Linked DNA regions of Catenuloplanes indicus. The protein of the gene in region 1 binds, or shares a complex with, the protein of each later gene. Links are inferred from orthologs where the notes say so. Each region holds a gene or a part of one and is shown on either strand. Other genes may lie near its edges.

The links.
Region 2: the proteins of dnaG (region 1) and dnaB are in contact, whole or in part, in a crystal structure (PDB 2R6A), measured with the Geobacillus stearothermophilus proteins. The link is inferred for Catenuloplanes indicus from one-to-one orthologs. Residues at the interface, in WP_049624496.1 of Geobacillus stearothermophilus: Lys456, Leu457, Leu458, Pro459, Ala460, Asn463, Ala464, Leu467, Leu535, Leu536, Ile537, Ala538, Gln544, Glu545, Asp548, Tyr549, His552; in WP_033016901.1 of Geobacillus stearothermophilus: Ser13, Glu15, Ala16, Gln18, Glu91, Leu92, Asp94, Ala95, Val96, Pro97, Thr98, Ala99, Ala100, Asn101, Tyr104, Tyr105, Ile108.

The regions. Positions count from the first base shown.
Region 1 is NZ_JAUSUZ010000001.1:3,177,650-3,192,239, reverse strand. Bases 5,359-8,355 are described here. They hold dnaG (DNA primase), read left to right. Parts: upstream 5,359-5,925; coding sequence 5,926-7,785; downstream 7,786-8,355. Other genes in these bases: J2S42_RS14240 (ABC transporter ATP-binding protein), read left to right, coding at 8,346-8,355; J2S42_RS14245 (hypothetical protein), read left to right, coding at 7,789-8,304; J2S42_RS14255 (deoxyguanosinetriphosphate triphosphohydrolase), read left to right, coding at 5,359-5,814. In the rest of the region: ppdK (pyruvate, phosphate dikinase), read left to right, coding at 1-371; J2S42_RS14280 (hypothetical protein), read right to left, coding at 414-785; J2S42_RS14275 (roadblock/LC7 domain-containing protein), read right to left, coding at 813-1,304; J2S42_RS14270 (DUF4388 domain-containing protein), read right to left, coding at 1,406-3,337; J2S42_RS14265 (roadblock/LC7 domain-containing protein), read right to left, coding at 3,446-3,826; J2S42_RS14260 (VOC family protein), read left to right, coding at 4,128-4,481; more of J2S42_RS14255, read left to right, coding at 4,600-5,358; more of J2S42_RS14240, read left to right, coding at 8,356-9,269; J2S42_RS14235 (ABC transporter permease), read left to right, coding at 9,269-10,018; J2S42_RS14230 (ABC transporter permease), read left to right, coding at 10,024-10,824; J2S42_RS14225 (hypothetical protein), read left to right, coding at 11,175-11,798; J2S42_RS14220 (hypothetical protein), read left to right, coding at 11,804-13,240; J2S42_RS14215 (D-arabinono-1,4-lactone oxidase), read right to left, coding at 13,279-14,523; J2S42_RS14210 (ADP-ribosylglycohydrolase family protein), read right to left, coding at 14,520-14,590. UniProt on the Escherichia coli protein: RNA polymerase that catalyzes the synthesis of short RNA molecules used as primers for DNA polymerase during DNA replication.
Region 2 is NZ_JAUSUZ010000001.1:4,862,787-4,877,280, forward strand. Bases 11,098-13,998 are described here. They hold dnaB (replicative DNA helicase), read right to left. Parts: upstream 13,325-13,998; coding sequence 11,870-13,324; downstream 11,098-11,869. Other genes in these bases: J2S42_RS21905 (fluoride efflux transporter FluC), read left to right, coding at 11,098-11,372; J2S42_RS21910 (TFIIB-type zinc ribbon-containing protein), read left to right, coding at 11,410-11,826; J2S42_RS21920 (hypothetical protein), read left to right, coding at 13,739-13,998. Also shown: J2S42_RS21850 (Flp family type IVb pilin), read right to left, coding at 1-196; J2S42_RS21855 (prepilin peptidase), read right to left, coding at 629-1,369; J2S42_RS21860 (LppU/SCO3897 family protein), read left to right, coding at 1,531-2,316; J2S42_RS21865 (LppU/SCO3897 family protein), read left to right, coding at 2,385-3,263; J2S42_RS21870 (ATP-binding protein), read left to right, coding at 3,373-4,584; J2S42_RS21875 (molybdenum cofactor biosynthesis protein MoaE), read right to left, coding at 4,756-5,163; J2S42_RS21880 (molybdopterin molybdotransferase MoeA), read right to left, coding at 5,160-6,395; J2S42_RS21885 (MogA/MoaB family molybdenum cofactor biosynthesis protein), read right to left, coding at 6,684-7,154; cyclic pyranopterin monophosphate synthase MoaC, read right to left, coding at 7,151-7,642; J2S42_RS21895 (putative bifunctional diguanylate cyclase/phosphodiesterase), read left to right, coding at 8,153-10,660; J2S42_RS21900 (fluoride efflux transporter FluC), read left to right, coding at 10,657-11,037; more of J2S42_RS21905, read left to right, coding at 11,034-11,097; more of J2S42_RS21920, read left to right, coding at 13,999-14,494. UniProt on the Escherichia coli protein: The main replicative DNA helicase, it participates in initiation and elongation during chromosome replication. Travels ahead of the DNA replisome, separating dsDNA into templates for DNA synthesis.

The DNA.
Region 1 (14,590 bases):
CGCTCACCGCCGGTCAGATCGCGGAGGCGGCCGAGTTCTTCTCGTTCGGCACCAACGACCTCACCCAGATGGGCTGGGGCTTCTCCCGCGACGACGTGGAGGGCGCGTTCTTCTGGCGCTACCTGGAACTGGGCATCTTCGGCATCTCGCCGTTCGAGTCGCTGGACCGCGACGGCGTGGGCCGGCTGGTCCGGATCGCGTCCGAGGAGGGCCGGGCGGCACGTCCGGGCCTGAAGCTGGGCGTGTGCGGCGAGCACGGCGGAGACCCGGACTCCGTGCACTTCTTCCACGAGGTGGGCCTGGACTACGTGTCCTGTTCGCCGTTCCGGGTGCCGATCGCCCGGCTGGAGGCGGGCCGCGCGGCGATCTGACGCTCCACGGCGGGCCCGCGTGGTGCGGGCCCGCCGCACGCGTCACACGTCGAGGTCCTCCTCGATCTTCTTCAGCTGGTGGCGTGCCATGGCCAGGTTGGCCCGGTTCTTCATCAGAGCCAGGTAGAGGAACAGGCCCTTGCCGGACCGGCCGGTCAGCGGCCGGATCAGGTGGTACTGGCCGCCGAGCGTGATCAGGATGTCCTCGATGCCGTCCTTGAGGTTGAGCATCTCCATCGTGCGCAGCTTCGCGCGGACCACGTCCGTGTTCCCGGCGGCTGCGACCGTCAGGTCCAGTTCCTTGGTGCCCCCGGCGACGCCGAGTGCCATGCCGCTGGTGTAGTCGACCAGTGCGACGCCGACTGCGCCGTCGATGTTCATCGCTTCCTTGAGCGCGGTATCCATGTCGGGCATGTCAGAATCCTCCGTACTGTGGGGGTTTTATCCGGCGCGCTGGCCGGGGACGCTCGACTGCAGCGCGGCCATCGGGGTGCGCTTGGCCAGGGGCACCTGACCCTCGACCGGGACGACGTGCGGCGGTGCCGGTGCGGGCGGACGTGCCTCCACCGGGTCGAGCAGCTCACCGAGGCGGCGCGCGGTGCGCCGGGCCTCGTGATGAATGCGGGCCACGTTCGCGCTCGGACGGGCGAGCACGGCGAGGAGCGTGCGGAGCCCGGCGGCGTAAATGGCCACGTACCCGCCGGACGATTGGATCATGGTCTCGCGCAGGTCGCCGTGGCCCACGGTCTGGGCGAAGCGCTGGGTCAGCCCGAGGTTCGCCGCAGCCAGCGCGGCGATCGTCTCCGGTTGCAGGCCCGGGGCGTCGTACGCGAGCAGCATCCCGTCGACACCGGCGATCACGGTGGCCGTGAGATCGGGCAGCCGGCTGCGGAGCCTGGCGAGCTCGGCCAGCACCGCCCGGTCGGTTTCCACGGCAGTTCTCCTTCGCGAGAGGGCAGGGATGGGTGAGGGTGAACAGGTCGGTGCCCGCCTCCGGTACGCGACGGCCGGGGGAGCGCGGACCGGCGGCGCGCTCACCGCAACGCCTTCAACGCGCTCCGGATGCGGGTGAGCAGCGCCTCGTCCGGCGCGTCCGCGCGCAGCGGCCCGCCGTCCGCGACGGACGCCACGTCACCGGCGCCGCTCGGCATCTGCTCACCGGGGCTGCGGCGGGGCAGGCTGTCGGCCGGGGCCGCGGCGGAGCGGCCGGCGGCGCGACGCCGGCCGCCGGGGGCGCGGCGGGCGGGTTTGGCCGGCTTCTCCGGGTCGGCGTGGTCGGCAGGGGTGGCGGGTTTCGCCGCCGGGTTCGCGTGGTCTGCCGAATTCGCGTGGTCTGCCGAATTCGCCTGGTCTGCCGGGTCCGCGTGGTCTGCCGGGGTCGGTGCGCTCGCCGGGGTCGCGCGGTTGCCCGCAGTCGCGGCCGGGGAGATCGGCGGCAGCATCGCGGTGTCCTCGGTGGCCGCCGTCGAGGCCGGCGTGTCCACGGCCGGCCCGGTGGCGGGTGGGTCCACGATCGCGGTGGCGGTCGCGCGGCCGGGTGCGGCCGCACGCACCGGGACGGGCGCGCGGAGGGCAGCGGCGGCGCCGGGCTTCCCAGGTGCGCCGGTCGTGGCCGCGTCCCGCGGGGTTGGTTCGGCGGTGGCCGGGTCCGTGGTGGCCGGTTTCCGGGGGCCTGGTCTCGTGGTCGCCGGGGCCCGGGTGCCCAGCTCCGCGGTGGTCTGTTCGAACGGATCAAGCTCGGGGGCGGCCTGGTTGCGGCCTCTGCGATCCGAGGTGGCCCGGGGTCGGGCGCTCCGCTCCGCGGTGGACCGCTCGGCAGTCGCCGGCGTCGTGGTGGCCGCGGCCTTGCCGGCCGGCGTCGCGGTGGCCGCCGTCCTGCCGGCCGGCGTCGCAATGGCCGGCGTCGCAATGGCCTGCGTGGCGGTGGCCTGCGTGGCGGTGGCCTGCGTGGCGGTGGCCTGCGTGGCGGTGGCCGGCGTCGCGGTGGCCGGCGTCGCGGTGGCCGGCCCGGAGGTTGCCTGCTTCGCGGCGGCTGCGGCGCGTTCCGCCGCTGCGATGGCGGCCTCCGCCAGCGCGATGACCGGATCTGTCCGCTCCTCCAACGCGGCGGTCGTCGTCCGTGCGCCGGTTGCGGCGGCCGTCATCCGCCTGTCCCGCGCGGCGGCCGTCATCCGGTCCTCCCGTGCGGCGGCCGTCGCCCGGTCCTCCCGTGTGGTGGCCGTCGCCCGGTCCTCCGGTTCCGTGGCCGCCGTCCGTGCCGTGGCCGCCGCCCGGCTGTCCGCCCCCGTCATGATCAGACCGGCCGCCGCCAGCTCGCGGACCTGTTGCAGCGTTACGTAACCGGCCCGGCCGAGGAGCCGGGCCAGCGTGGCCGGTGTGCGCTCACCGTCCGCCGCGACCAGCAGCTCGAACTGCAGGGCACTCAGCACGACGCGCTCGACGGGGGGCCGGGGTGCCGGCCGAACCGGCGCCGTGTCCAGCGTGGACGACTCGAAGACCTCGTCGAGGAGCCGCCGCCGGCGCGTCGTCTCCCTGGACAGCACGTCGGCATCCACCCGGCAGACCGGGCCGAGCCAGTGTTGCTCGCCCTCCTCGAACCGGACGGGCACGGCCGCCGGTTGCAGCACGAAGTACGCCGCGTCATAGATCACCCCAAGAACGCACAGCTCAAGTTCGCCGTCCGTAAGGTGCCCCCGTTCGACGAGCAGGCGACCGACACGGTGTGCGTCTTTTCCGGCGGAGAGCGTGGTTTCCCACGTGCGGGCCGAGATCCGGCCGGACGCGGTCAGCAGTTCGCCGACCCCCGGCGCGGCCGGGGACTCCGCATGACTGACCTGCCCCTCGGTCAGATAGATGACGCCGCCGGGGTGGCCGGCGACGTGCAGCGCGCCGGTCGCACCGGCGTTGACCAGCTGGCTGAGCGCCCGGCGGGGGAGGGTTGCCGTTACGGCACGGGCGGGCTTCACGTGTGAACTCCTCACCGATCTCTCGGTCTCGTGCCGCGACCGTCGATGGCCGTTGCGGCCGTGGTCGGTCGCGGTGTCGTACCGTCACCGGGCCGGTGGCCCGCGGCGTTACGCCGTCACCAGGTTCTCGGCGAGCATCTGCAGCCGGCGCCGGCCGACCGCGAGATTGCCGCGGTCCTTGTCCAGCCACAGGTAGAGCGCCAGCCGGCTGTCGAATCCGGTGCGCAGCAAGCGGATCAGGTGGTAGCCGCCCGCGGTGGTGATGATGACGTCCTCCACGCCGTCACCGGGCCGCGTCGAGGCGAACGGTGATCGGCTGATCGCGGCGTGCACGATCCCGGCCGTACCGGTGGCCGTGCCGTCCGGGTCGTCGCCGGGTGCGGCGCCCACGGAACCCAGCGCGAAGCCGGTGGTGTAGTCGACCAGGCTCGCGCCGATCGCACCGGGGACTGTCATCGCCTGCCGGAGGCAGTCGTCGATGCCGGACACACGTTCTCCTCGGCCCGCAGCGGTAGCCTCGCCCCCGCTCCGGCCAGCGGACGGCGATCGCACTCCGGGCAAATGGTGTGGGACCGGCGACGGCCGGCCAGTGACGTTGTGCTCTCGGCACGCTACTACCGGATATGGAATTTCTCTATCCCACGACGGTGTGCGACCCGATACACACCATGGTGTGAGCATCGATGGCGCATGATTTATGGCGCTCGGTGGAACGGAAGATGCCGGGACCGGTTTCCCGGCGTAACGTGTTCGTCACCTTGCCGTCAGAGGCCGCACGATGAGGAGCACCATGGGCAGCGACTGGGAGAACGTGGTCGTCGACGCCGAGGACCCGGGCCGCCTGGCCCGATGGTGGGCCGAGGCGCTGCGCTACCAGATCACCTACGAGCGCCCGGGCGAGGTCGAGATCCGCCGTAAGGCCGACGAGACCCCCGGCATCGTCTTCGTCACGGTCCCCGAGATCAAGACCGTGAAGAACCGCCTCCACATCGACCTGCGCCCCGACAACCAGGAGGCCGAGGTCGAACGCCTCGTCGACATGGGCGCCCGCCACGTCGACGTCGGCCAGGGCTCGGTCGACGGCTGGGTCGTCCTGGCCGACCCGGAGGGCAACGAGTTCTGCGTGCTGGCCCCACGCACCTGAGCAATCGCCGGGCTCGGCACAGGGACGACCTCCACCCGGCCCCACGTTCCGCTGAACCCCGGCGGAAATCCCGGCGACGGCCGCGCCGGGAGGCCGTCGCCCGCACTACGCTCGGATCATGGACGGCCAGGGCGGTGACGCGGAGCGATGGGCGGACGAGCAGGCCAAGGACACCGGGTACGGGCGGACGCCGTTCCAGCGGGACCGGGCGCGGGTGCTGCACTCGGCCGGGTTCCGGCGGCTGGCGTCGAAGACGCAGGTGCACGTGGCCGGGTCGGACGACTTCCTGCGGACCCGGCTGACCCACTCGCTGGAGGTCGCGCAGATCGCCCGCGAGATGGGGGAGCGGCTCGGCTGTGACCCGGACGTGGTGGACGTGGCCGGGCTCGCGCACGACCTCGGGCACCCGCCGTTCGGGCACAACGGCGAGGCCGCGCTGGACGCGGTCGCGGCCGGCTGCGGCGGCTTCGAAGGTAACGCGCAGACACTGCGCGTGCTGACCCGGCTGGAGGCGAAGGTCGAGGGCGCCGGGCTGAACCTGACCCGCGCCTCGCTGGACGCCACCTGCAAGTATCCGTGGCGGCGGGACGGCGTGCGGCGCAAGTGGGGCGTCTACGCCGACGACCTGCCGGTCTTCGAGTGGCTGCGCCGGGACGCGCCGGCCGGTGAGCGGCAGTCGCTGGAGGCCCAGGTGATGGACTGGGCGGACGACGTGGCCTACTCCGTGCACGACCTGGAGGACGGCATCCACGGCGGCTACATCGATCTGGAGCGGCTGGCGGCGGACGCGGACGAGCGGGCCGCGCTCTGCGCCGACGTGTCCGGCGTCTACTCGGAGGAGCCGGTCGACGTGCTCGGCGCGGAGCTGGCCGCGATGCTGGCCGGGCCGATGCTGGCGCCGGCGCTGGCCTACGACGGCAGCCATCGCGCGCAGCGCGCGGTCAAGCGGATGACCAGCGTGCTCACCGGCCGGCTGGTCGCGGCGCCGGTCGAGGCCACGGTCGCGGCGTTCGGATCAAGATCTTTGCGTCGGTACGCCGCGGACCTGCTCGTCCCGCCGGACGTGCGGATCCGGTGCGCGCTGCTGAAGGGCATGGCGCTGCGGTACGTGATGCGCCGCAGCGGCGCCGCGGCCGAGCGGGAACGGCAGCGCGAGGTGCTCACCCGGTTGGTGCACGTGCTGGCCGTGCGCGCGCCGGACGGGCTGGACCCGGTGTTCGCGCCGATCTGGCGGGCCGCCCCGGACGACGCGGCCCGGTTGCGCGTGGTGATCGACCAGGTGGCGTCGCTCACCGACCCGGCCGCGATGTCCTGGCACCGCGTGCTCACCTGAGAACGAAACCCGGCCTGGCCCCTCCGGCGCGCGCGACTCCCGCCGTACCCTTGGAACGCTCTTGTGGTTCGTGGGTGTTGGCGGATTTCTGGTATCGGGGAGGAGCCGCGGGTGGCCGGCAGGATTCGGGACGAGGACATCGCGCTGGTGCGTGAGCGCACGGCGATCGCCGACGTGATCTCCGAGACCGTCACCCTGAAGTCGGCCGGTGGTGGCAACCTGAAGGGCCTGTGCCCGTTCCACGACGAGAAGACGCCGTCGTTCACCGTATCCCCGGCCCGCAACGTGTATTTCTGCCACGGCTGCGGCAAGGGCGGCGACGCGATCACGTTCCTGATCGACGCTGATCATCTGACGTTCGTCGAGTCGGTCGAGCGGCTGGCCGGCCGGGCCGGCATCCAGTTGCGGTACGAGGAGCAGCCCGGCGGGCGCCCGTCCGGCCCGCGGCAGCAGCCCGGCCAGCGGCAACGGCTGGTCGCGGCGCACGCGGACGCGGCCGAGTTCTACCGCGCGCAGCTGATCACGCCGGGTGCCCGGGCCGCCCGCGAGTTCCTCGCCCAGCGCGGTTTCGGCCGCGAGCACGCGGAGGCGTACGGCTGCGGGTTCGCCCCGGAGGGCTGGGACCCGCTGACCCGGCACCTGCGGCAGAAGGGTTACTCGGCGGACGAGCTGGTCACCGCCGGTCTGTCCCGTCCGGCCCGATCCGGCTCGCTGATCGACCGGTTCCGGCGGCGGCTGCTCTGGCCGATCAAGGACATCAGCGGCGACGTCATCGGTTTCGGCGCGCGGAAGCTGTTCGACGACGACGACGGCCCGAAATACCTGAATACGCCGGAGACGCCGCTATACAAGAAGTCGCACGTGCTGTACGGCATCGACCAGGCGAAACGCGACATAGCGCGGGAGAGCCGGGCGGTGATCGTCGAGGGCTACACCGACGTGATGGCCTGTCACCTGGCCGGTGTGCCGACCGCGGTCGCGACCTGTGGCACCGCGTTCGGCGAGGACCACATCAAGGTGCTCCGCCGGCTCCTGATGGACGCGAACGACCTCGGTGGCGAGATCATCTTCACGTTCGACGGCGACGCGGCCGGGCAGAAGGCGGCGATGCGCGCGTTCTCCGACGACCAGCGGTTCGTGGCGCAGACGTTCATCGCGGTCAGCCCGAACGGCATGGACCCGTGCGAGCTGCGGCTCAACCGCGGTGACCTGGCCGTGCGCGACCTGGTCGGCGCGCGCGAGCCGATGATCGCGTTCGCGCTGCGGTCCATCATGAATCAGTACGATCTGGACACCGTCGAGGGCCGGGTCGCCGCGCTGCGCTCCACCGCGCCGCTGGTCGCGCAGATCAAGGACCGGTCGATGCGCCCCGGCTACACCCGCAAGCTCGCCGACGACCTGGGCATGGAGATGGCCGAGGTGGAGCACGCGGTGCGCCGGGCCGGTGGCAGCGCGCCGGACGAGAACCGCCGCAAGGCCGGCCCACGGCCCACGTCCGCGCCGCAGCTGCAGGTCGAGCGCGAGGCGCTGAAGCTTGCGCTGCAGGAGCCGGTGCTGGCCGGCCCGATGTTCGACGCGCTCGACGGCACCCACTTCACCGACCCGGTGCACGTGGCGCTGCGCGGCGCCCTGGCGGACGCGGGCGGCACCGCGTCCGCGGCCGGCGGCGGCGTGGTCTGGATCGAGAAGGTGCGCGACCTGTGCGCCGACCTCGGCGCGAAGGCACTGGTCAGCGAGCTGGCCGTGGAGCCGCTGCGGGTCGATCGTGACCCCGACCCGCAATACGTGTCGGTCACGCTGGCCCGGTTGCAGTCCGCGACCGTGACCGCGCGGATAGCCGACCTGAAGTCCAAAGTGCAGCGGATCAATCCGGTGGCCAACAAGGACGAGTACTTCGCGCTCTTCGGGGAACTGCTCTCCCTGGAGCAGCACGCGCGCGCCCTGCGCGAGCAGGCCGTCGGGGGGTTGTGACGAGTGTTCGGCTTCTTCCGGAAGAACCAGCCGCCGGCCGCGCAACGCCCGGCCCTGGACCGCGACGAGCGCATTCTGACCTGGGCGAGCACGTCCACCGAAGGGGTGGTCGTGGTGACGAACCGGGGCCTCTGGCTGCCCGGCCAGAACCGGCTCGGCTGGCACGAGATCCTCAAGGCGGTCTGGTCCGGCCGCGAGCTGACCGTGACCGCCGGCCGGGTCGCGGAGGAGCGCGACGGCTACACCGTGGTCGTCGACGAGCCCACGATCTCCACGCTGCTGCTCGCGCCCGGCCACGTCCCGCACCAGGTGCAGGTCCGGGTGACGAAGTCGGTCGCGATCACCCACCACCACGAGCTGCCCGGCGGCGGCGTCCGGGTGGTGGCCCGCCGGGTGAGCGGTGTGGACGGTCTGCGCTGGACCGCGCGGTACGACCCGGGCACCCCGGCCGACGCGCCGCGCGTGGACGAGCTGGTCGCGCGCGCCCGGGCCGACGCGGAGGCGGCCGCACCCCGGTAAATCCGTCGGCACTTGTCGTACCCCCGGTCTAGGGTCGGTTCATGACTGCGATGATCGAGGCCGCCGGGCTGGTCAAGCGCTTCGGCGACTTCACCGCCGTGGACGGCATCGACGTCACGGTGCAGCCCGGCGAGGCGTTCGGCTTCCTCGGGCCCAACGGCGCCGGCAAGAGTTCCACCATGCGCATGATCGGGTGCGTCTCCCCGCCGACCGGCGGCCTGCTGCGCATCCTCGGCATGGACCCGGTGCGCCAGGGCCCGGCGATCCGCGCCCGGCTCGGCGTCTGCCCGCAGCTGGACAATCTGGCCCCCGACCTGACCGTCCTGCAGAACCTGACGACATATGCGCGCTATTTCGGCATCTCCCGCCGCGAGGCCAAGCGCCGCGCACTGGAATTGCTGGAGTTCGTGCAACTCACCGAGCGGGCCGGCGCCGAGGTCGAGCCGCTGTCCGGCGGCATGAAACGGCGCCTCACCATCGCCCGCGCGCTGATCAACGAGCCCGACCTGGTGCTGCTCGACGAGCCCACCACCGGTCTCGACCCGCAGGCCCGTCACCTCGTCTGGGAGCGGCTGTTCCGGCTCAAGCAGCGCGGCGTCACGCTCGTGCTCACCACGCACTACATGGACGAGGCCGAGCAGCTGTGTGACCGGCTCGTGGTGATGGACGCCGGCAAGATCGTCGCCGAGGGCTCGCCGCGCGCGCTGATCGAGCGATACTCCACCCGCGAGGTCGTCGAGCTGCGCTTCCAGGCCGAGTCGCAGTCCGGCTTCGCGGCCAAGCTGGACGGCATCGGCGAGCGCACCGAGGAACTGCCCGACCGCATTCTGCTCTACACGGCCGACGGCGACGCCGCGTTGGCCGAGGTGCACGCGCGCGGGCTCACCCCGTCCGGCTCGCTGGTCCGCCGCAGCTCGCTGGAGGACGTGTTCCTGCACCTCACCGGCCGGACGCTGGTCGACTGATGATCGCCGCTCTCGAACTGCACCTGGCCGAGTTCGCGCGCAACTGGCGTGGCTCCGTCTTCGGCTCGTTCGTCATCCCGCTGCTCACCATGCTCGGCTTCGGGGTCGGCGTCGGCGGTTACGTGCAGGGCGGTGTCGACGGCGTGCCGTACCTGCAGTTCCTCGTCCCCGGCCTGCTCGCCTCGACCGCGCTGCAGATCGCGCTCGGCGAGTCCACCTGGCCGGTGCTCGCCCACATGGAGTGGATGAAGACCTACGCCGCGCAGGCCGCCACGCCGCTGCGCCCGGTCGACGTGCTCGGCGGTCACCTGCTCTTCGCGCTCCTCCGGGTGACCGCCGGCATCACCGCGTTCCTGTTGGTCGCGGCCGTGTTCGGCGCGCTGCCGTCGATGTGGGCGCTGGCCTGTCTGCCGATCGGCGTGCTGCTCGGCCTCGCGATCGCCGCACCCGTCTTCGCGTACAGCGTCTCCGTCCCCGGCGAGGTGTGGCTGAGCGTGCTGTTCCGGTTCGCGATCGTCCCGATGACGCTCTTCGCCGGCGTGTTCTTCCCGGTCGAGGCGATGCCGGTCGCGCTCCGCTGGCTGGCGTACGCGACACCTCTCTGGCACGCCGTCGACCTCTGCCGCGCCGCCACGCTCGGCCGCGCACCCGACTTCTCCCTCACCGGCCACCTGCTCTACCTCGCGCTCTGGGCCGGTGCCGGCCTCGCGCTGGCCGCATACCGCTTCCACCGGCGGCTGGGGGTCTGACCGTGATCGCCGCACTCGTACTGCCCCGCCTCACCGCCTCCGGCGGCCGTGTCCTGGCCGTCGCCGGCCGCAACGTCGTCGCGCTGCGCCGCGCCGGCTGGCTGGTGTTCATCTCCGGCGCCATCGAGCCGTTCCTCTACCTGTTCTCGATCGGCATCGGTGTCGGCGCGCTGGTCGGCGACATGCCACTGCCGGACGGCACGGTGGTCAGCTACGCCGCGTTCGTGGCCCCCGCGATGCTCGCCGCGTCCGCGATGACCGGCGCGCTCACCGAGACCACGTTCAACTTCTTCGGCAAGATGAAATTCTGGAAGCTGTACGACAGCGTCCTCGCCACCCCGGTCGGCCCGATGGAGATCGCGTTCGGCGAGCTGTGCTGGGCGATGGCCCGCGGCGCCGTCTACGCCGCGTCGTTCCTGGTCGTCATGATCGCCATGGACCTGACCAGTCCGCTCCGCGCCCTGCTGGCGCTGCCCGCGACCGTGCTGATCGGCTTCACGTTCGGCGCCGTCGGCATGCTGACCGCCACGCTGATGCGCGGCTGGCAGGACTTCGACCTGATCGGCACCATCCAGTTCGCCCTCTTCCTCTTCTCCGGCACGTTCGTCCCGGCCACCGCGTACCCGGCCGCGCTCCGCTGGCTGATCGAAGCCACACCGCTCTACCGCTCCGTCGACCTGATCCGCGCCCTCACCACCGGCACCACCGGCTGGCTCCAGGCCTTCGACATCGCCTACCTCCTCGCCCTGCTCGCCCTCTGCCTGTGGGCCGCTTCCCGCCGGATGAGCCGCCGCCTGCGCAAGTAGAGCGCTCAGGGGCTCCGGCGCGGCTGGAATACCTGTTCGGGGACGTAGACCGCCCGCACCGACTGCGGCGAGAGTGCGTGTATGCCGGTTGGATACTTCTCCTCCTTCGCTGGGCGCGGCTCGCCGGCCGCGGCACTGACCGCTCGCCCGGTGCTCCTGCTCGTCCCAGTGCGGTGGCAACCCGGCGCAGCGGTGGGCCGGCGTGGTTCCTCCGGGCTTGCCCCCGGGTTCCGCGCGGGCTCATGGAGAGGCGTGAACCGCTCCGCGGCGACGGGCGTATTGGTCGCAGTGGATCCTTCCGAGGGGCGAGGGAGAGCACAATGGCGGGACCTGGATCTGTACCTGTGTACATGCCGCCGGGGGCGGTCATTCCCCCCGAGCCGGACGGCCACGAGTACGTGACCGTGGCGGGCCAGCCCAGCCGCCTGGCGACGGCACCGGGTGACGTAGGCACGCAGACCGAGTGGGACGCGTCGACCCTCGAGGGTGCGATCAACTGGCTGGAGACTCACTCGACCTACCTCAGCCAGTCGCTGGTGCCGGGCATGGAGACCGACATCCGCAACTGGCTGACCGGCTCCGGCACCTCGCCGTTCGGCACGTATCCGACCGCGCTCCAGCTAGGGGACCGGCAGCTCGGGCACTACACCACGGCGGACGCGTCGATCCGCGCGATCGCGCGGGAACTGTGGCAGGCGGCGCAGGCGCTGCGGGTGGTACTGGAGCAGTACGAGACCGCGGAGCAGGCGAACGAGCTGAGCGCCGCCGCGTTCGACCAGATCTTCGTGGAACAGAGCGGAACCCGGCCCGGCGGCGGTTCCCCGCCCGATCCCGCGGCTTCGCCGTCTCCGGCCCCGGCGCCTGTCGCGTCGCCGCTGGACCCGTCGCTGCCCGCGCCCGGTGCGCCCGTGGTCAGCTCCGCGGGCGTGGCCCCCGCCGTCCACGTCACCGACACCGCACCCTACGGAGGCTGAGTCCGATGGCGGACAAGTACGGAGTCCAGTCCTGGGAGCAGATGGTCACGCAGATCGTGATCCACGGCAAGCCGGAGAACGTCCGGGCCGCGGCCGCCGGCTGGGACCTGGTGCTGCGGAACCTGACCGACGTGAAGAACAGCCTGGACGACAACGTCAACGATCTCGGAACCACGTGGAAGGGCGAGGCGTACGAGTCGTTCAAGGCGCACATCGGCCGCATCTCGGACAACATCCAAACCGTCTTCGACGACGCGAACAGCATGGGCACCGTGGTCGGCACGCTCAACGAGTCCGCGGACCGCCTCCAGGCCGCCCAGTCCGAGATCCCCATCCCGGCCGGCATGGAGGACGAGATCGCCGCGCTCCGCAACCAGGAACAGGGCGTCGCCGAGGGCGTCTTCGAATCGGTCGCGGTCGGCCTCCTCGGCCTCCCCCTCGGCCCGATGGGCTTCGCCGCAGCCACCGGCGTCGGGGCGCTGCTCTCCGCCACCGGCGCCTTCGACATGCTCAGCGACTGGTTGAACGATCGGACCGACGAGGCCCGGGTGATCTGGAACCGCCTCAACTTCGAGATCGAGGGCCAGGCCGCTCTCACCCCGGCCGGCGTTCCGGTGCAGGCCGATCGGAAGTCTCCGTACACCGGCATACCCGCGCTCGCCACGGCTGGACCCGGCGGTGGCCTCAGTGCCCTGACCGGCGGTGGCGGGGTTGCCGGTGCCACTCCGGCCCTGAGTGCCGAGGCGCCGCAGATCGGCAGCGTCACAGCACCCGGCACCGGCACGTTCGATCCGGCCACGGCCGGCGTGCCTCAGCCCGGCCCGAACGGTGCACCGCCGTCTCTTGGCACCAGTACCGCGGGCTTCGACCCGGACGTCGTCGCCCCTGGCACGGGCTCGATCGACCCGGGCGCGCTCGGCACCGGCGCCCTGGATGCCCGGCCGAGTGGTACCGGCCTGGCCGGAGCTGGCTCCGGCCTCGGCGCCGGTGGCCTCGGCGGTCTCGGTGCCGGCGGTCTCGGTGCCGGCGGCATCGGTAGCCCCGGCACCGGAGCCCTCGGTGCCGGCGGTCTCGGTTCTCCCGGCGGTGGTGCGTCGGCCGGTGGCCTGGGCGGTGCTCTGGTCGGCGGCGGCGCGCTCGGCAAACCGGTCTCCCCGACGCAGGCCGGGATCCCCGGCGTGGGCGCACTGGGTGCCGGTGCCGCGGCCGGGGCCAGCCGCGGCAAGGGCGGCGGCGCCGGTGCGGCCGGCAAACCACTTCTCGCGGGTGGCGCGGCCGGGGGCGCCGCGGCCGGTCGCGCGGGTCTCCCCGGCGTGGCCGGTGTGGCTCCCGCAGGTCAAGGCGCGGGATTCGGCGACGAGGAGCAGCACACCACCTGGCTGACCGAGGACGAGGACGTCTGGGGCACCGCCGGCAGCGCTGCCCCCGGTGTCCTGCGCTGAATCACCACAGCATGTCCCGGCGGCCGGGAGAAACGTCTCTAGACGCCGAGGTAGCGGCTGAGCATCGGGTTGAGCAGCTTGCCGGAAGGGTCGAGGTCGGCGCGGAGGGCCAGGAAGTCGTCGAAGCGGGGGTAGCGGGCGCGAAGCGTGGCCGGGTCGGTGGAGAAGACCTTGCCCCAGTGCGGGCGGGCGCCGAACGGGGCCAGCTGTTCCTCCAGCGCGGTGACGACCGGGGCGACCGCGTCGGCGTCCGGGTGCCAGGTGAAGTGGATCGCGATGCTGTCGTGGCCGTGGCTCGGGCTGAGCCAGAGGTCGTCGGCGGCGATCGTGCGGACCTCGGAGATCTGCAGGACCGGCGCGATCCGGTCGCGGATCGCGTCGACCGCCTCCAGGGCCTCCAGCGCGTGCGTGGCCGGGAGGAGGTATTCGGTCTGCAGTTCGGCGCCGCTGCTCGGGGTGAAGTCGAGGCGGAAGTGGGGAAGGCGCTCGTGCCAGGGGCCGGGGACGCCGCCCTGCTCGGTGCAGTTGACCGCGGACATGCCGGGGACCGGGTGCAGCGGTGTGGTGGCGAGCGTGGCGCCGTGCCAGCGGGTGGGCAGCGGTGCGTCCGACGGGTCGCGCTTGACCCAGATCTGGTTGATCACCGGTCCGGTCCAGTCGGTGAACAGGCTGACCGAGTAGCCCGCGCCCATGATCTCCGCCCAGCCACCGGCAAGGTGTGACCAGGGCAGGCGCTCGTAGACGTACTGTGCGATGTCGAACGTGGGGCGGATGCGCAGCGTGACGTCGACGATGATGCCGAGCGCGCCCAGGCCGACCACGGCACCGGCCAGGCGTGGGTCGCCGTGGCGCAGGTCGAGCAGCTCGCCGTCCGCGGTGACCAGGCGCAGGCCGGTGACGGCGGCGCCGAGGCCGGGGCTGGTCACGCCGGAGCCGTGCGTGCCGGTGGCGACCGCGCCGGCTACCGAGATGTGCGGCAGTGAGGCCATGTTGTGCAGCGCGTACCCGGCTGCGTGCAGGCGCGACGCGAGTTCGCCGTAGCGGACCCCGGCGCTCGCGGTGACCTCGCCGGCCACCGAGTCGATGTGCACGGTCGCGGGCAGCGATGCTACCGAGATCAGGTCACCGTCGGTGTCCGCGATCCGGTTGAACGAGTGGCCGGTGCCGAGCGGGCGCAGCCGGGTGCTCGCGGCCACGGTCTCGCGCAGCTCGTCGAGCGTGCCGGGCGTGTGCAGCCGGGCCGCGCCGAACGTGATGTTCCCGGCCCAGTTGGTGAGCGTCATGCGGCGGCCTCCACCAGGTCGTCGGCGATCGTGGAGATCGTGTCCAGGCCCTCCAGGCGGGCGACCC
Region 2 (14,494 bases), 1.7 Mb from region 1 along the record:
CGGGGGTATCGGCGGCGATGTCCGTACACGTCTCCTGGAACATGTCCCGCAGTACGTCCTGCAGCGCGAACACGACGACCGCCAGCACGGCGGCGACACCCGCGATGATCAGCGCGTACTCGACCGCGGTCGCGCCACGGTCCCGGTGACGCAGTGCGGCGACGTACACCGCCACTCGTGCGTAGAGGTTCAGCATCCTTCTCCCCTTGGTCTTCGGGTCGGGCCTGTCGTGACGCGGCCGGCACGGCGGTGCCGGTACACGTCGCGGGAGCGAGCCGGTGATCGGCTCGGATGAGCTGTGCGGCCGTGGACCGGCCGAGCTACGACTCTGCCCGCCACAGCACCCAGGACTAGTCGGGTGACCGGCCCGATGGAATAGACACCGTGGAGGCTCGATGTCGATGGGATGACACCCGATCCCGACAGGGGGTCATCCGTTCGGCTTACATCAAACCGAACGAATAGGACATATCCATATTCATGGATGGAAAGAATTTCCGTTTTGCGACACGCGACGCCACTCGTACCGGCGATGTCGGATAACCGATAGCCGAGAGCCGATTTTCCACCCCAGGGACTATCGACATCAGCCGATCATCCGAGGGCTCTGGCCAGTAAATTTGCGATCTCAGCCGAACAGCGGCAGCCCGTGCCGCGCGATCACGACCGCGACCAGCGTGCCCGCCAGCAGCGCCGGACCGAGCGGCAGATCCGTGCCGCGCCCGGCCCGGCCGGTGACCAGCAGCACCAACGCGACCGGCCCGTTCAGCAGGTGCGGCACGATCAAGCCGAGCACCACGGCTGGCCAGCCCAGCCAGCCGAGCATCAGGCCGAGCACCGCGGAGAGCTTCACGTCGCCGAAGCCCAGGTTCGCGCCCGGGATCAGCGCGATCACCAGGTAGACGGCGAACAGGACCAGCCCGCCGAGCAGCGCGCGCAGCAGCGGGGCGAAGGACCAATCGAGCAGCGAGACCAGCAGCAGGACGCCGCCGCCGAGCACGGCCGCGGCGCCCACCAGCGGATCCGGCAGGCGCAGCACGGCCAGGTCGACGAACGCGAGCAGCACACCGATCGCGGCCACCGCCAGGTAGCCGGGCAGGACCGGGTCGGGACCGAATGCCCAGCCCAGCGCGCCGAGCGAGACCGCGCCGACCGCCGTGGTCAGCCACGGGCGCGGGCCGAGACGGCGGCCGCAACCCGGGCAGGCGACGCGTACCCGTACCCATGATTCGGTTTTGTGTCCGCAGTTGGCACAGGCCGACCGCGGTGGCTCACCGAACTCGACGGACAGCCGCCAGGCCACTCGCGGCGTCAGAATCCCGACGAGCGCGCCGAGCGCGGCCGTGATGACGACGAGTGAGACGGACACCGCGCTGATCGTAGCCCGCCTGATCACGACACGGGTTGCCGACACTGGCACACTTCCGGGAGGTGGGGGAGGGGCATGCCCCGGCTACGGTGACTGAGGTCGCCGGGCCGGCGGCCCGACCCGCAGGTAGCTGACGCAGAAGCTCGGTAGGAGGCAGTGCCATGTCGAACTACGGACCGCCCGGCGGGCCGTATCCCGGACGCGGCCGGGACCCCCAGGAGGAGCCGTACACCGAGCCGTCCGACCCCTGGGGCGACTGGGGCCGGGACAACAACGACGGTGGCGGCTACGACCAGGGCGCCGGCTACGGCCAGGGCGGCTACGACCAGCAGGGGTACGGGCAGCAGCAGCCCGGGTACGGCACCGGCGGCTACGACGTCACCGGCACCGGCTACGCGCAGCGCGCCGCCGAGACCGCGCCCGGCGCCTGGACGCCGGCACCGCCCGGACCGCCGCTCGCGCAACCCGGCCCGCCGGCGCGCAGGGGCGGCAGCGGCATGCTGATCCTGGTCGCGGTCCTGGTGCTGCTCGTGCTGGCCGGTGGCGGCACCGCGTTCTACCTGCTGACCCGGTCGGACAACGACACGAACAACACGGCCACCGACGATCCGACGCCGCAGCCGGCCGACTCCGGCACCCCAGCGGCGTCCACGGCCGGCACGCCGACGCCGAACCCCTCGGCCTCGGCACCCGTGGTCAGCGACGCACGCGACGTCAAGAAGGGCGAGTGCGTCGAGAACATCGGGAACGACAACAAGCCGGTGATGAAGATCGCCGACTGTGACGGGAAGAGCGTGTACGAGGTGCTCGCCCGCTTCGACGCGCCGGCGACCGGTGAGGACGACGCGAAAAAGAAGTGCGAGGCCGTCGAGGGGTACACAAACTGGTACTTCTTCAACAGTCAGCTTGATTCCCTTGACTTCGTCCTTTGCCTGAAGCAGCGGTAGGGTCCCCAGCAGCGGGGGGACCTTGGTGAGGCTTCCTCGGTGCGCGACAGAAAAACCTAGGAGAGCCGATGTCTAGCTACGGACCACCCCCCGGTCCCGGCCAGCACCCGGAGTACGACCCGAACAACCCCGCGGGGCAGTACCCGCCGCCACCGCCGTCGTACGGCCAGCCGTCCTACGGCACGCCGTCCTACGGCACGCCGCCGCAGGGCGCGCAGGGCGACATACCCCCGCCCCCGCCGTACCCGACCTCCGGCGGGCCGAGCTACACCCCGCCGCCCGTCTCCGGCCAGCCCGGCTACGGCACGCCGGTCTCCGGCCAGCCCGGCTACGGCACGCCCGGTTACGGCACCCCCGGCTACGGTGAGGCCCCGCCGCCGCCGTACGTCGACCCGAACATGCAGCAGCAGCCGGTGCAGGGTTACGGCGCGCCGCTGCCCCCGCCCGGCCCGCAGATGCAGGGCGGCTGGGGTGGCCCGCCGCCGCAGAAGAGCGGCGCCGGCAAGGTCGTCGGCATCATCGTCGGCGCGGTCGCGGTCTTCGCGCTGCTGATCTGCGCCGGCGTCTACTTCGCGGCGGTGCGCACGACCGAGGCGATCGACGACGTGATCGCCACCGTGCCGACCACGGTCCCGACGTTCCCGACCGCGGACCCGTTCCCGACGCCGACCGAGGACAACACCGACGAAGAGGCGGAGAACGTCCAGGTCGGCGACTGCATCGTGAACGACGGCACGGACGACAACGCCTCGATCCGCAAGGTGCCCTGCGCCAAGGACACGCTGGAGGTCCTGATCCGGATCCCGTTCACGGACGACGGCGAGAAGGCGTGCGCGGACATCGAGGGCGCCGACTCCTGGTACATGTACACGTCGGCCACGGTCGGTGGCGTCGGCGACTACGTGCTCTGCCTGAAGACGCTGACCGAGACGCCGCGTACCTCCTGATAGCTCTCTCTAAGGCCGTCTAGCGATATCGCTAGACGGCCTTAGTCGTGTATCGACGCATCTACCGGGGTCTAGCTTCCGGCCTAGAGACCCCGATACGGTGCGAGACGTGGATCCGATCCGGAACCCGTACGCCCCCGGCGCCGGTCAGCGCCCGCCCGAGCTCGCCGGCCGGGACCGCGAGGTGGAGGCGTTCGAGGTGGTCCTGGAACGGATCGCGCGCGGCCGCCCCGAACGCAGCCTGGTCCTCACCGGTCTGCGCGGCGTCGGCAAGACCGTACTGCTCAACAGCCTGCGCTCACAGGCGATCGGCCGGCTCTGGGGCACCGGCAAGATCGAAGCGCGACCGGACACCTCGCTGCGCCGCCCGGTCTCCGCCGCACTGCACATGGCCGTCCGCGAGCTGGCCGGCCGGCACCGAGCACCGGACCGGATCGACGACTTTCTCGGCGTACTGAAGGCGTTCGCGCTGCGCTCCAACGACGACGGCGCCAAACTCCGCGAACGCTGGCAGCCCGGCATCGACGTACCCGCCACCCGCGGCCGCGCCGACTCCGGCGACATCGAGATCGACCTGGTCGAGCTGTTCACCGACGCGGCCGCGATCGCCACCGACGTGGGCACCGGCATCGCGATCTTCATCGACGAGATGCAGGACCTCGGCACGCCGGACGTCTCCGCGCTCTGCGCCGCCTGCCACGAACTCTCCCAGCTCGGCGGGCCGCTGATCGTGGTGGGCGCCGGCCTGCCGCACCTTCCCACGGTCCTCTCCGCCGCCAAGTCGTACTCCGAACGCCTGTTCCGCTACCAGCGCATCGACCGGCTCGACCGCAGCGCGGCCGACCGGGCACTCAACGCACCCGCGCTGCGGGAGAACGTCGACTACGACCAAAAGGCGCTCGATCTGCTGTACGAGAAGTCCGGCGGCTATCCGTACTTCGTCCAGGCCTACGGCAAGGCCACCTGGGACCACGCGCCACGCTCGCCGATCACGGCGGAGGACGTCCGGGTCGCCGCCCCGGAGGCGGAGGCAGAGCTGGCCGTCGGCTTCTTCGGCTCCCGCTTCGAACGCGCCACCCCGGCCGAACGCGACTACATGCGCGCCATGGCCGCTCTGTCCACCTCCGCCGCTGATGACGACGGTCTCGACGGTGCCGTACCGACCGCGGACGTCGCCCGGTCCCTCGGCCGCCGCCCGGCCAGCCTGTCCCCGGCCCGGGACGCGCTGATCAAGAAGGGCCTGATCTACTCCGGGGAGCGGGGGACGGTGGCGTTCACGGTGCCGCACTTCGGGCGATATTTGCGGACTCAACCCTTTTAGAAGCCTATTTTCCCGCTTCCGGCGTGGTCGCCTACCCAGTGCTCCCGCGGGCACCGGTCGGCCGTGGCCGGCCTCCCTGCCGGTCCCGCCGTGGCGCAACCCACGGCCACCGGCCGAAACCCGCTAGCCGACCATCTCGCGCCCGGAATCCGGAGCCGCTCGGTTGCCGCGTCAGGCGCAGTTGACCCATTCGTCGGTGCCGTCCGTGAAGACCTGGCGCTTCCAGACCGGGATGCGGGCCTTGACCTCGTCGACGAGGCGGGCGCACGCGGTGAAGGCGGCGGCGCGGTGGGCGGTGCTGACGGCGGCGACCAGAGCGGCATCGCCGATCTTGAGGGGGCCGTAACGGTGCGAGACGGCGACGGCGTAGACGTCCGGGTCGGCGAGGATCTCGGCGGCGACCTCGCGCAGGACCGACTCGGCGCTGGGGTGGGCCTCGTACTCCAGCAGTTCGACGGAACGGCCGTGGTCGTGGTCGCGGACGACGCCGGCGAACGAGACGACGGCGCCGGCGCGCGCGTCCGACACCGCGGCCTCGTGAGCGGCGACGTCCAAGGGCTGGTCGGTGACGGTGATCATCGGCGTTCGCCGTTCAGGAGGGGGAGCGGGACGAGGTCGACCTGGCTGCCGGGCTCGCCGGACGTGCCGGGCGGGATGACGGCGAAGCCGGACGCACCGGCCAGGCCGCGCAGCATGGAGGAGCCGACATGGGCCATCGGCCGGGCGACGTTCTCCCGGTCGACGTGGACGAGCGCGAGGTGGGTGTCGGTCCCGCGGCCGCGGACCGGGGCGCCGAGCGTAACCCGGGGGAGTCGCGGCGCCTCGCGGCCGGCCAGACCGGCCAGCAGCGGGGCGACCAGGGACATCAGGGCCACGATGGCGGACTGCGGGTTGCCCGGCAGGCCGGCCAGGAAACGGTCACGGCCGTCCGGGCCCGGGACGCGGGCGACCAGCATCGGAAAGCCGGGACGGACCGCGACCGTGTTGATCAGGTAGTCGCCGCCGAGCTCCCGCAGCGCGGGATGGAGGTGGTCCACCGGGCCTCGCATGGTGCCGCCGGTGGTGCAGATCAGGTCGGCCGAGTCGAGGGCGGCGCGGATCGCGTCGACGTGCGCCTCCAGCGTGTCCTTGACCGGGCCGAGCACCGCGCCGGTGTCCACGGTCGCGCCCAGCCGGCGCAGCCAGGACGGGAGTGCGGGCCCGAGGGCGTCGCGGACCAGGCCGTTGCCGGGCAGGCCGCCGGTCAGCAGCTCGTCGCCGAAGACCAGCACCGCGGCGCGCGGCCGGCGCAGGACCGGCAGCGAGTCGTAGCCGCAGTGGGCGGCGAGGCCGATCACACCCGGGTCGACCGCGGTGCCGGCCGGGAGGAGTTCCTCACCGCGGGCGGCCTCGTCGCCGGGGACGCGCCACTCCGGCTCGGCGCGCGGCGTGCCCTCGATCCGGCCGTCCGCGGTGGTGGCCGACTCCTCGGTCCGCAGGATCGCCCGGGTACCGCCCGGCACCATCGCGCCGGTGGCGACCTCCATCGCCACGCCGTCCTCGTCCGGCAGCGGCGGTGCGACCGAACCCGCGAGGACGCGGCCGAGGACCCGCCACGGCGGGGCACCGCGCACCGCGTACCCGTCGATGCTGGACGTCGGGAACGGCGGCAGATCGGTGAGGGTGACCAGCGGCTCGGCCAGCGTCCGGCCGTCTGCCTCGCCCAGCGCGACCCGCTCGGCGTCGGGCCGCGCGGCCCGGCCCGCCTCGAAAGCGACCCGTTGCGCGTCGGCCCACGCGATCGGCGTCGCGGATGCGGTCTCGGAACTCACGGCTCCGAGCCTAGCCGCTACCCCAGCGATCGCCCGCCACACCGCATCCCGGCCGCCTCGCCCTGCCGAACCCAGGCAACCGCAACCCGCACGTGCCGTCGCCGGCCATGGACTCACGGCCACGGTCGCGTACCGGCCGGGCGCTGCCGAGGCGGCTTGCGGCCGCGCATCCCGCAGCGGGCTTGCGGCCACGGATCCCGCGGGGAGGAGCGCCAGCGACGACCGGTGCCCGCGGGAGCATGCGGAACCGGCGCCGCCGGAAGCGGGAAGAAGGCTTTCTCGGTTTGGTCAGTGGTCGCCGCCGTGGAGTTGGTCGATGGCGTGCGGGAGCAGGGGGCCGAGGACGGCGAGGCCGTCGCGGGCGCCGCCGGTGGAGCCGGGCAGGTTGACGATGAGGGTGTGGCCGGCGACGCCGGCGACGGCGCGGGAAAGGGCGGCGGCGGGGACCTTGTCGCGGCTGTGGGCGCGGATGGCCTCGGCGATGCCGGGGATCTCGTAGTCCAGGACGGCGCGGGTGACGTCGGGGGTGCGGTCGGTGGGTGTGATGCCGGTGCCGCCGCTGGTCAGCACGAGTGAGACGCGGTCGGTGACGGCGGCACGCAGGGCGTCGGCGACCGGTGGGCCGTCGGGGACGACGATCGGGTCGGCGACGTCGCAGCCGAGGTCTCGCAGGCCGGCGACGAGGATCGGGCCGCTGGTGTCGGCGTAGACGCCGGCGGCGGCGCGGTTGGAGGCGACGATGACGCGGGCGGTGATCACGGGCGGTCCTCCGGGCGGCTCCAGTCACCGGTCTTGCCGCCGGTCTTGGTGAGTACGCGGACGTCGGAGATGACCGCGGCCGGGTCGACGGCCTTGACCATGTCGACCAGCGTGAGTCCGGCGACGGTGACCGCGGTGAGCGCCTCCATCTCGACGCCGGTGCGGTCGTTCGTGCGGACCGTGGCGGTGATCTCCACGGTGGACTCGCCGGGCGTCAGGTCGAGCACGACGCCGGTGAGTGCGATCGGGTGGCAGAGCGGCACCAGGTCGGGGGTGCGCTTGGCGCCCATGATGCCGGCGATGCGCGCGGTCGCGAGCGCATCGCCCTTCGGCAGGCCGTCGCGGCGGAGCAGCGTGACCACCTCGGCGGTGGTGCGGAGCACTCCGGCGGCCACGGCGGTACGAGTGGTTACCGACTTCGCGGACACGTCGACCATCCGGGCGGCGCCGCTGGAATCGACATGCGTCAGGTTTCGGGGATCGCTCACTCGGGCAGTTTATGAGCACGGCTGGTAGCGCCGCCCACGCGTGCGCCATGACCGCCTTTCCACGCGCCCGGACGCGTTCACACGGCTCGAATTTGCGACACTGTCACTCGTTCGTGATCTGCCGTCAATTGTCGTGGACACCTACCCTGATCAGGGAAATTGCGGCCTGCATGGCTCCCGGCGAGACGAGCGCGAAATGAATGCATTCTGTTGTCAAACGGTTTCTCTAAGTAATCAATAGCGTCTGCTTTAGCATTTACCGAAACGAGCGACATTTCAATCTTTCGCAGTTTTCGCGTCGAATCTAGAGTCGTTCTCAGTCAAGCACTCGAGAGTGACTTGACGAAGGCGCCGAAAGACTTTTGGAAATAGGAATTGCACCGTCGAGACGAAGGGATGACCACAATGCGCGGCACCGAGTGGCTCTGATCCCCAATCCGATCCAGAACTAGGCCGGCGGACACGTTCCCAGTAGGCTGACCACTACGGTCCCCTGGAGCGAGGCGTCAGATGATCGAGGCGACTACCAGCCATCGGGCTGACCAGCTGCTACGGCAGCTGGTCAGCCTTTTCACGCTGGCGGCCGTTCCGATATTGATCTGGGCGGGCTGGGCCGCGGCCCGCAATTCCGATCTTCCGGAATGGTGGCTGCCGATCGTGGCCACCGCGATGATCGCCTTTACGGTCGATGTCGGCACCTCGATGATCCGCATCCGGAGCGCGATCGTCTCGTACAACTGGTCCGAGACCGGCATTCTTTTGACCATCGCGTTTCTGCCGCCGCATTGGGCACTGCTGTGCCTGGCGGCGGGCACCGCGCTGCCGAAGGTCCGGCGGCGGATCCGGCTCGACAAGATCGCATTCAACACCGCCAAGGCCGTGCTCACCGCCGGCCTCGCGCTGGCCGTCACCACGCTGATCTTCGGGCCGCTGCACGGCGATCACCTGCCGATTCCGCAGCAGCTGGCCGCGCTGGTCGTCGCGGGCGCGGTGCTGATCGTGACGGACGACCTGCTCGCCATGCCGGTGCTCGCGCTGGCCACCGGCGGCACGCTGCGCCAGCTGGTGCTCGGCGACTGGCCGATCCGCCTGCTCACGCTGATCGTCAAGATCGCGGCGGCGCTCGCGGCCGCGGCCACCTGGCGCGTCGACCCACCGTGGACGCTCATCGTCGCGGCCGTCGCGGTCGTCGTCCAGCTGCTCTACCAGAACCGCATGCGCACCCGCGAGGAACGGAAGGCCTGGCAGCGGCTAGCCACCGTCACCGAGGCGCTCAACGACACCGACCTGACCCGGGTGCTGCACACCGCGGTCGTCCGGGCCGAGCCGCTCTTCTCCGCGAACGAGATCGAGGTCGCGCTCGGTGGCCGGCTCGTACGCGGCCGCGGCGAGAGCGTGGTCTTCGACGGCGCGCCGGACGACGCGCCCCGGCCGGAGCGGCAGGTGTTCGCGATGCCGCTGCTCGGCTCCGGCGCCGGCGGCGAGATCGGCGTGCTCCGGCTGCGGTTTCACTCCGAGGTACGGCTGTCCGAGCGCGAGCAGTACACGTTGCGCACGTTCGCGTCCGCGCTCGCCACCGCGATCCGCAACGCCACGGCGTACCAGGAACTGATGAGCGTCGCGGCCTCGCACGCCCAGGAGGCCACCCACGACCAGCTCACCGGCCTGCTCAACCGGCGCGCGCTGCTCGACCGCGGCGCCCGCCACCTGCAGGAGCCGCACCAGGACGGCCTCACCGCCATGCTGCTGGTCGACCTCAACCACTTCAAGGAGGTCAACGACACGCTCGGGCACACCGCGGGCGACGCGGTGCTGACCGAGGTCGCGCGACGACTGGAGGCGGCGGCGCACCCGGGCGACATCGTGGCCCGGCTCGGCGGCGACGAGTTCGCGGTGCTGCTCCGCGGCCTGTCCGCGCCCGCGGTCGCGATGCACCGGGCCGAGGTCCTGCTGGACACGCTGCACCACCCGTTCATGGCCGAGGGCATGCAGCTGCGCGTCGAGGCCAGCGGCGGCATCGCGGTCGCGCCCGGCCGGGGTGGCATGACCGAATTGCTGCGCCGCGCGGACGTCGCCATGTACCAGGCGAAACGCGGTGGCGAGCGGATCGCGACGTACAGCCGCGTGAAGGACACCGCGGACATCGCACGGCTGGCGCTCGGCGGCGACCTGACCCGAGCGGTCGAGGAGGAGGAGTTCGCGGTCAACTTTCAGCCGATCCTCGATCTCGGCACCGGCGAGGTCGTCGCGGCGGAGGCGCTGTCCCGCTGGCATCACCCGGTCCGCGGCCACCTCGACCCGCTGCGGTTCCTGGAGACCGTGGAACGGTCCGGGCTGCTGCCCGCGTTCACCGACACGGTGCTGGAGAAGTCGCTCGGCGCGGTCACCGCGCTGCGCGACGCCGGGTACGACCTGCCGGTGGCGGTCAACGTGTCGCCGCGCAGCCTGCTCGACCCGGGCTTCCCGGCGCTGGTCGCGGCGCGGCTGGCCACCCACGACGTGCCCGCGGACCGGCTGGTGCTGGAGCTGACCGAGACGCTGGCGCTCAGCCAGCTCGCCGTGGTCGACCGGGTCCTGCACGAGCTGCGCGACACCGGCGTACGGCTCGCGCTCGACGACTTCGGCACCGGGTACAGCTCGCTCGCCGCCGTGCCGCGGATACCGGTCCAAGAAATCAAGATCGATCGGCGGTTCGTGGCCGCCATGGACGGCTCGCCCGAGGCCGCCGCGGTCGTGCGCGCCACCGTCGAGCTCGGGCGCAGCCTAGACCTGCTGGTGGTGGCCGAGGGCGTGGAGAGCCCGGCCCAGCGCAAGGCGCTCTGGGAGCTCGGCTGCGGCGCCGGCCAGGGCCACCTGTTCGCCCGCTCGATGCCGGTCGGCACGCTGCTCGGCGCCCTCCGCCAGGGGTCCGCCAACCGGCCCGGCCACCTGGCGCCGTCGCTGCACGACACGGGCGCGGTCGTTCGGCTCGCCACCGGCCGCCGGGTCCGCAGCCGTCTGCCACACTTGCCCGCGTGATCACAACCGGGTGGCCGGTCATCGGTGCGGTGGCCGCGGGCGGCGCGCTCGGCGCCGCCGCCCGGTACGCCGCGACGGCCGCCGCGCCCGGGCCGTGGACCACCGTGGCGATCAACGTGGCCGGGTGCCTCGCGATGGGCGCGTTCCTGGCCCGGATCGAGGACCGGCCGGGTACGCATCCGCTGCTGCGGCCGTTCGTGGCGACCGGTGTGCTCGGCGGGTTCACGACGTTCTCCGCGTTCGCGGTGCAGACGCTGGGGCTGGGCGACCGGCCGCTGCTCGCCGCGGGCTATCTGGCCGCCACGGTGGCCGGTTCGCTCGGCGCGGTCCGGCTCGGCCATCGGCTGGGGCGCGGTGTCAAGGAGAATCCGGCATGATCACATTTGGGCTGGTGCTGCTCGGCGGCGCGGCCGGCGCGGTGGCGCGGTCGCTGCTCGACTCGGCCGCGGCGGCGCGGTTCGGGCGGCGCCTGCCGTGGGGCATCCTGGCCGCGAACGTGCTCGGCTCGCTGCTGCTCGGTCTGCTGCACGGCACCGCGCCGGCCTGGGTGATCGCGCTGGCCGGGACCGGTTTCTGCGGCGCGCTGACCACCTGGTCCACGCTCGCGGCGGACACCGTCCGGCTGCCGCGCGCGCTCGGCGTACAGAATCTGGCGTTGAATCTGGTTCTGGGTCTTTCGGCCGCCGGGCTGGGCTGGTGGCTCGCGCCGTAGGCGCACGATGCGTGACCGGCCGGGGTACCGTCGACGCATGCAGATGACCTGTCCAAAGTGCCACGGCCAGATGCGGCAGTACGAACGCAGCGGCGTCACCATCGACCAGTGCGGCGAGTGCCGGGGGATCTTCCTGGACCGCGGCGAGCTGGAGAAACTCTTCGAAGCCGAGCAGAACTGGAACCGGAGCAACCCGCAGGGCGCCCGCCCTGCGGCTGTCCCGCCGCCTCCGCCGCCCGCCGGTTACCCGCCGGCCGCGCCGGGTCACGGTGGTGGGTACGCGCCTCCGCCTCCGCCCCCGCCGGTCCAGCACGGCTACCCGGCCGCGACCCCGGCGTACGGGCACGGGGCACCCGCCTACGGCCACGGCGGCGGGTACCACGGGCACTACCGGCACCACGGGCACTACCGGAACAAGCGACACCGCGGTTTCCTGGGCGAGCTCTTCGACTAGGACCTCGGTGAGGTAGGGCCGTCTCGCCGGGGTGGCGGCGGCCCTACATCGCCATGTCCACGAACCGCGACAGGTGCAGCTGCGCCGCGACCGTGACCGTGTCCGTCGGGCCGTTACGGTGCTTGGCCACGATGAAGTCGGCCTCGCCCGCGCGCGGCGACTCCTTGTCGTAGTAGTCGTCCCGGTGCAGCAGGATCACGACGTCGGCGTCCTGCTCGATCGATCCACTCTCACGGAGGTCGGACAGCTGCGGCCGCTTGTCGGTGCGCTGCTCGGGACCACGGTTCAGCTGGGACACCGCGATGACCGGCGCCTCGACCTCCTTGGCCAGCAGCTTCAGGCCACGGGACAGCTCCGCGACCTCCTGCTGACGGCTCTCGGTGCGGCCCGGCGACGACATCAGCTGCAGATAGTCGACCACGATCAGCTTGAGGTCGTGCCGCTGCTTGAGCCGCCGCGCCTTGGCCCGGATCTCCATCAGGTTCATGCTCGGCGTGTCGTCCACGAACAGCGGTGCTTCGCTGATCTCGCCCATGCAGCGCGCCAGCTTCGTCCAGTCGTCGTCGGAGAGCTGCCCGGAGCGCAGCACGTGCAGCGGCACCCGCGCCTCCGCCGACAGCAGACGCATCACGATCTCGATCTTGCTCATTTCCAGCGAGAAGATAGCGCTGGCCTGGTTCGCCCGGATCGCCGCGTTTCTGGCGAAGTCCATGCTGGCCGTCGACTTCCCCAGGCCGGGCCGGCCAGCAACAATGATCAACTGCCCGGCGTGCAGGCCGTTCAGCAGCCGGTCGAGGTCGGCGAAGCCGGTGGGTACGCCGGTCATCATGCCGGCCTGCGCGCCGATCGCCTCGATCTCGTCCAGCGTGGGCTGAAGCATCTCGCCGAGGCTGGCGAAGTCCTCGTTGACGCGCTTCTCGGTGATCTCGTAGACGGCCTGCTGGGCCAGGTCGACGATGTCGTCGACGTCGCGGCCACTGCCGGCCGCGGCGCCGTAGCCGAGCTGGACGATGCGGGTGCCGGCCTCGACCAGGCGGCGCAGGACCGCACGCTCGGCCACGATGCGGGCGTAGTACGACGAGTTCGCGGCGGTCGGGACGCTGGCGATCAGCGTGTGCAGGTAGGGGGCGCCGCCGATGCGGGCCAGATCGCCGGCGTCGTTGAGCAGTGCGGCGACCGTGATGGCGTCGGCAGGCTCGCCGCGGCCGTACAGGTCAGTGATGGCGTCGAAGATCGTCGCGTGGATCGGCCGGTAGAAGTCGCCGTGCTTGAGGATCTCCACGACGTCGGCGACCGCGTCCTTGGACAGCAGCATGCCGCCGAGCACGCACTGCTCCGCGGCCATGTCCTGCGGCGGGGTGCGGTCCAGGCCGCCGCCACCGCCCTCGCCGTCGCGTGGCGGGCCGTCGAACTTCCGGTCCTTCTGGCGGCGCGGGCGGTCGTCCCCGGAGTCGTCGGGGGAGAACGAGCCGGGCCGCACGTCGTCGGTAATCGACATCGCGCCCCCTCAGTCGAACATACGTACTATCCCGCATCGAACAGGGCGCCGACAACCGGAACGCCGGTAACCGGAGCGGCCGACAGGCACATCGGCAGACACACCCACGGGTAGAGCGATCACACTACGAACACCCAGGGCTCAGCCCCAAACGGGTCGGTGGACGAGCCTGGGTATTACCTGTGGACATCAGGCCGCACGCTGTGCGCATCCCTGTGGATAACCTGTGCACAACTAAGTGGATCACGTCACACAAACGCCTCTGAGCAGGCGAAACTTTGTCCCCAGCATGTGGAGGAAAGAAAGGTTGTCCGGTTCTGGAGGCGGATTCGGGCGAAGGTAGGCTCATCGCCGCAAGTTGATGCCCCCGGAACACGTATTGCGATCTGGTCTCGGAACGGTCACGCTCCATTGGTGGACTACGACGATCGGGATCTCAGCGGGCGGGCGCCGCGACAGCGCCGCCGTGCTGAGTCCTGGTCGGAAGACGGCGATTACGGCGACGAGCTGCCCCGGCCGCGGGCGGCGGAACAGTCACAGGTCGAGCGATACACGAGCTACCCCGACCCGGCCACCACCGACTTCTACCGGCGCACCGGTGACACCGGCGTCGGCGACATCCCGCCGGTCCGCTCCAGCCGCGCGCGCAACCGCTGGCAGGCCAGCCGGGAGACGGAGGGCTGGCGCCAGGATCCGGACGGCGGCGCCACCTACGGCCGGACCAGCGAGAGCGTCAGCTACGAGGACACGGCCCCGGATCGGCCGAGCTGGGCCGACCGGCGGCACGACACCGGCAGCTGGCGCAACGTCAGCGACACGGCCAGCTGGCGGCGTGGTTCGCGGTCCGAGCCGGACGAGGACACCGGCTACCGCGCCTACCAGCCCGGCGGGCGGTACGGCTCCCGTACCGGCCCGGAGCCCACCACCCGGCGCCGGCCACCGGACGAGGGCGGCGGCTCATGGGGCCGCGACGCGGAGGAGGACACCTGGAACCGGCGCTCGGGCGCCGGTTCGTGGCGTCGGGTGACGGAAACGCGCACCTGGGTCTCGGAGACCGGCAGCTGGAGCACGGCCGACGAGGTCTCCGACGTGCCCGCGCCGCGGCCCGCACCGAGCGACGACACGGGCACCTGGGGCGGCCGGGCCGTCCGCGAGGACACCGGCTCGTGG